DNA from 2 places in the Pseudomonas sp. LBUM1676 genome. Region 1 is predicted to be linked to the other one. Evidence: predicted binding sites of a transcription regulator. Region 1 holds the regulator's gene; the other holds the start of a gene.

What was found. Region 1 encodes sigma-54, which starts transcription at its own class of promoters, with help from an activator protein. Its sites were predicted from a motif close to ANTGGCATNNANNTTGCTNT; they were not measured.
Region 2: the regulator sigma-54 is predicted to act here: its motif matches at 1,443-1,462, upstream of flgB (flagellar basal body rod protein FlgB).

The regions. Positions count from the first base shown of each region.
Region 1 is NZ_CP166777.1:877,590-880,563, forward strand. It holds gene rapZ (RNase adapter RapZ) at 1-111, opposite strand, end outside; gene ptsN (PTS IIA-like nitrogen regulatory protein PtsN) at 114-578, opposite strand; gene hpf (ribosome hibernation-promoting factor, HPF/YfiA family) at 591-899, opposite strand; gene ACA041_RS03945 (RNA polymerase factor sigma-54) at 974-2,467, opposite strand; gene lptB (LPS export ABC transporter ATP-binding protein) at 2,652-2,974, opposite strand, start outside.
Region 2 is NZ_CP166777.1:5,450,476-5,453,449, reverse strand. It holds gene ACA041_RS25210 (chemotaxis protein CheV) at 1-267, shown strand, start outside; gene cheR (protein-glutamate O-methyltransferase CheR) at 314-1,141, shown strand; gene flgB (flagellar basal body rod protein FlgB) at 1,505-1,912, shown strand; gene flgC (flagellar basal body rod protein FlgC) at 1,916-2,359, shown strand; gene flgD (flagellar hook assembly protein FlgD) at 2,375-2,974, shown strand, end outside.

The sequences.
Region 1 (2,974 bases):
CAGGAGCCCGGCAGGCAGGTTGTCGATGCAGTAGAAGCCGTTGTCCTCGAGAACATCGAGCGCGGTACTTTTACCTGAGCCTGAGCGGCCACTGACGATGATCAAGCGCATGATTACTGACCGTTTTGCTCGTCCAGGACAACCTGATACAAGGCTTCATTGCTCGGGGCGCTGCGCAGTTTTTCACGCACTTCCTTGCGGTCGAGCATGCTGGCGATCTGGCGCAACAGCTCCAGGTGCGCATCGGTAGCGGCTTGCGGGACCAGCAGAACGAACAGCAGGTCAACCGGGGCACCGTCGATGGCGTCGAAATCGATGGGGGCGTCCAAGTGCATCAAGGCACTGACGGGCGTAGTGCAGCCCTTGAGGCGACAGTGAGGGATGGCGATGCCGTTGCCAAAACCGGTCGAGCCGAGTTTTTCACGGGCAATCAGAGCCTCAAAGACGTCTTGCATCTCCAGATCCGGTACTTCGCGGTGGATCAGGTTGGCAATTTGTTCGAGGGCTTTCTTTTTACTGCCGCCCGGCACGTTCACGAGGGAACGGCCGGGGGTCAGGATGGTTTCAAGTCGGATCATGAGTTGGGAGTGTTAACGACCGGTTGCGCCCTGGAGGAGGCTCTGGGTCTTTTCCTTATGCTTTTTGAGTTGGCGATCCAGCTTGTCGGTCAGCAGGTCGATCGCGGCATACATGTCAGTATGCTCAGCGTTGGCGACCACTTCTCCGCCGGGGATATGCAGCGTGGCTTCGATTTTCTGCAGCAGCTTTTCGACGTTCATCGTGACTTGCACGTTGGTTATCTTGTCGAAGTGCCTCTCCAATCGGTCGAGTTTTTCGCCGATGTAGGTGCGCAGAGGTTCGGTCACTTCCAGTTGGTGTCCACTGATGTTGACTTGCATACAGCTTCTCCTTCGTTGCCAGTGCATAAAGCGGTAGACCCGATGATCTACCACTGGAACGCTGTGGCGTGGCTCTACATCAACCGCTTGCGTTCGCTCGAAGGCGCGATCCCGAGGGATTCGCGGTATTTGGCGACGGTGCGGCGAGCCACCTGAATGCCTTGTGCCTCCAGTAAACCAGCGATCTTGCTGTCACTCAACGGCTTTTTCTGATTTTCCGCCGCAACCAGTTTTTTGATGATCGCGCGGATCGCCGTTGACGAGCATTCGCCGCCTTCGGAGGTGCTGACGTGGCTGGAAAAAAAGTATTTCAACTCATAGATGCCCCGAGGGGTATGCATGAATTTCTGTGTGGTCACTCGTGAAATCGTCGATTCGTGCATACCCACCGCTTCAGCGATGTCATGCAGCACCAGCGGTTTCATGGCTTCGTCGCCGTACTCCAGGAAGCCGCGCTGATGCTCGACGATCTGGGTGGCCACTTTCATCAGGGTTTCGTTGCGGCTTTGCAGGCTCTTGATGAACCAGCGGGCCTCTTGCAACTGATTGCGCATGAAGGTGTTGTCGGCACTGGTGTCGGCACGGCGCACGAAGCCGGCGTATTGGGCATTGACCCGCAGCCGTGGCACCGATTCCTGATTGAGCTCCACCAGCCAGCGCTCGTTGTCCTTGCGCACGATGACATCGGGGACGACGTACTCGGCTTCACTGGACTCGATCTGCGAGCCAGGACGCGGGTTGAGGCTCTGGACCAGTTCGATCACCTGGCGCAGCTCATCTTCCTTGAGCTTCATGCGACGCATCAGCTGGCTGTAGTCGCGGCTGCCGAGCAGATCGATGTAGTCGGTGACCAGGCGCTTGGCCTCGGCCAGCCAAGGGGTCTTGGCGGGCAACTGGCGCAATTGCAGGAGCAGGCATTCGCCCAGGTTGCGGGCGGCGATGCCGGCCGGTTCGAATTGCTGGATGCGATGCAGGACGGCTTCTATTTCGTCGAGTTCGATGTCCAGTTCCGGGTCGAAGGCTTCGAGAATTTCCTCGAGGGTTTCGTCCAGGTAGCCCTGATTGTTGATGCAATCGATCAGGGTCACGGCGATCAGGCGATCGGTGTCGGACATCGGCGCCAGGTTCAGTTGCCAAAGCAGATGGCTTTGCAGGCTTTCACCGGCCGATGTACGGGTGGTGAAATCCCACTCGTCGTCATCGTTGCTCGGCAGGCTGCTGGCGCTGGTCTGGTAAACGTCTTCCCACGCGGTATCGACGGGCAGTTCGTTGGGAATGCGCTCGTTCCAGTCGCCTTCCTCGAGGTTATCCACCGTCGGGGCGGTTTCCTGGTAAGAGGGTTCCGAAACGTCGGCGTTGGGTTGCTGTTCGGCTTTGTCGGCCAAGGGGTCGGCATTATCGAAGTCGTCGCCTTCTTCCTGGCGTTCGAGCATCGGATTGGACTCCAGGGCCTCCTGGATTTCCTGTTGCAGGTCCAGGGTCGACAATTGGAGCAGGCGGATGGCCTGTTGCAGCTGCGGTGTCATCGTCAGCTGCTGGCCCATTCTCAGGACTAGCGATGGTTTCATGGCAGGGGCTTAACACCTTATTCGCCGGCGCACATGCGCCATCCACTACAGGGCGCCGAAGCGCCAAACATAAGCAAATTATATGCCCGAAACTTTAGCGTTTGCCTAGAGCGCTGTAACAATAAAAAAGTGTTGATTTTTTATCGAGACAAGCGCTTGAGCGACAAGCTGGACACCTCAGCGCTTACAGGCGGAACTCATGGCCCAGATACACTTCCTTGACCAGTTCGTTGGCCAGGATGGTGGCAGAATCGCCTTCGGCGATCAGTTGGCCATCGTTGACGATGTACGCGGTTTCGCAGATATCCAGGGTTTCGCGGACGTTGTGGTCGGTGATCAACACACCGATGCCCTTGGCCTTGAGGTGATGGATGATCTGTTTGATGTCACCCACCGAAATCGGGTCCACGCCGGCGAAAGGTTCGTCGAGGAGGATGAATTTCGGGTTGGTCGCCAGTGCGCGGGCGATTTCCACCCGGCGGCGTTCACCACCGGACAGGCTCATAC
Region 2 (2,974 bases), 2.3 Mb from region 1:
GACGAGGGCAAGAAGCCGGAAGAAGAGTTCCTGATGATGATTTCCGACATCGAGATGCCGGAAATGGACGGGTACACGCTGACGGCCGAGATCCGCAACGACCCGCGCATGCAAAAGCTTCATATCATCCTGCATACTTCGTTGTCAGGTGTGTTCAATCAGGCGATGGTCAAGAAAGTCGGTGCCGATGACTTCCTGGCCAAATTCCGTCCTGATGACCTGGCCTCCCGGGTGGTCGACCGGATCAAGGCAGCAGATATCAGCTAGGGGCGTTTTGCCCCTGGCGGTTTACACGATTTAAGAGGCGGCATCTTTGTCTACGGGTAATTTGGATTTTGAACAGTTCCGGGTCTTCCTGGAAAAAGCCTGTGGCATTTTGCTCGGTGAAAACAAGCAGTACCTGGTCTCGAGCCGTCTCAACAAACTGATGGAACAGCAAGGCATCAAGTCCTTGGGTGAACTGGTGCAGCGCATCCAGACCCAGCCGCGCAGTGGCCTGCGTGAAATGGTGGTGGATGCCATGACGACCAACGAAACCCTGTGGTTTCGTGACACCTATCCGTTTGAAGTCTTGAAGAACAAGGTGCTGCCCGAAGCGATCAAGGCTGCCCCCGGCCAGCGCCTGCGGATCTGGTCGGCGGCGTGCTCGTCGGGCCAGGAACCCTATTCGCTGTCGATGTCCATCGATGAGTTCGAGCGGGTCAACCTGGGCCAGTTGAAGATGGGCGTGCAAATTGTTGCCACCGACCTGTCCGGGACCATGCTGAACAACTGCAAGACGGGCGAGTACGACAGCTTGGCCATTGGCCGCGGCCTGTCGCCGGAGCGCCTGCAGCGTTATTTCGATCCCAAGGGACCGGGACGCTGGGCCATCAAGGCGCCGATCAAGAGTCGGGTGGAGTTCCGCTCGTTCAACCTGCTGGACAGCTACGCGGCCCTCGGCAAGTTCGACATCGTGTTCTGCCGCAACGTGTTGATTTACTTCTCCGCCGAGGTGAAGAAAGACATCCTGTTGCGGATTCACGGGACGTTGAAGCGCGGTGGTTATCTGTTCCTCGGCGCGTCCGAAGCGCTGAACGGTTTGCCGGATCATTACCAGATGGTCCAGTGCAGTCCGGGGATTATTTACCAGGCTAAGTGATGGGGCGGTAGCAAAAAAAAGGGAGTCCTAGGGGCTCCCGTTTTTTTGCCTGCTCATTCCTCAAACCCACCACCCATCCCCTGTGGGAGCGAGCTTGCTCGCGATAGCGGAGTGTCAGGCGACGAAGATGTTGACTGACACGACGCCATCGCGAGCAAGCTCGCTCCCACAGGGTCAGGCGGTATTCTCCAGACCGTGTGAAGCGGCAGAAAAGCGGCAGCCAGCGGAAACCGGTTGCCGCTTTTCTGGCATTGCCGGCTTGCCCCCGCCCCTAAAGCCCCGGTTTACGGGCATTTCTGAATTTGGCATGACGCTTGCTATGTCCATTGTACGAAAAATCAGGTCACCCGAAGGTTTCCCGACATGAGCATCAGCTTCGATAAAGCGCTCGGTATCCACGAACAGGCCTTGGGCTTTCGCGCCAAGCGCGCCGAAGTCCTGGCCAACAACATCGCCAACGCCGACACCCCGAACTACAAGGCTCGGGATCTGGACTTCTCGAAGGTGCTCGCCGAGCAGAACGAAAAGACCAAGGGCGGTCATTTCGCCTTGAATATGACCAGCAGCCGGCATATCGAAGCCGAAGGCCTGGGCGATGGCGACGAGTCGCTGCTGTATCGCACGCCGATGCAAGCGTCGATCGACCAGAACACCGTGGACGCTCAGCTTGAGCAATCGGCCTATGCGCAAAACTCGGTCAACTTCCAGGCCAGTTTCACCCTGCTCAACAGCAAGTTCAAAGGGTTGATCTCAGCCCTTCGTGGAGAATGATTCATGTCCCTCGCCAGCGTTTTCAACATTGCCGGTAGCGGCATGAGTGCCCAGACCACTCGCTTGAACACCGTCGCCAGTAACATCGCCAACGCCGAGACGGTCTCGTCGAGCATCGACCAGACCTATCGCGCGCGTCACCCGGTGTTCGCCACCATGCTCCAGGGCAGCCAGAGTGGCGGCAGCGATTCGCTGTTCCAGGACCAGGGCGCGGCCGGCCAAGGCGTGCAAGTGCTGGGCGTGGTCGAAGACCAGAGCAATCTGGACGCACGTTACGAGCCCAACCACCCGGCCGCCGACGCCAAGGGCTACGTCTACTACCCCAATGTCAACGTGGTGGAAGAGATGGCTGACATGATTTCCGCGAGCCGTTCGTTCCAGACCAACGCCGAAATGATGAACACCGCCAAAACCATGATGCAGAAGGTTCTGACCCTCGGTCAGTGATAAGGGACGACTCAGATGAGTGTTATCGATACCACCAGTGGTCTGAACCTAAACGACATCCTGGCCAACTCCTCGATCAAGACCAACACCAATGCCGACGGCCTGGCCTCGGCAACGGGCAGCGCCACCGGCAAAAAAGCCCTGGGCAAGGATGCGTTCCTGCAGTTGCTGGTCACCCAGCTGAAAAACCAGAACCCGCTGGAGCCGCAGGACAACGGCGAGTTCGTCGCCCAGTTGGCGCAGTTCAGTAGCCTGGAGGGGATCACCACGCTCAACGACACCGTGACGGGCATTGCCGGCAACTACAACTCGTCCCAGGCATTGCAGGCTTCCTCGCTGGTGGGACGTTCGGTCGTCGCACCGGGCGACAAAGCCGTGGTCGACACCTCCAAGAGCATGACCGGTACGGTGGTGATCCCGGATTCAGTGGCCGGCGCCACCTTGAAGATCACTGACAAGGACGGCAAGGCCGTTCGCACCATCGACCTGGGCAGCCAGGCAGCCGGCAACGCCAGCTTCATCTGGGACGGCAAGGACGATGCCGGCAAAACGGTTGAGTCGGGCACTTACACCTTCGCCGCTTCGACCACCATCGATGACAAGGCTGTAGCGCTG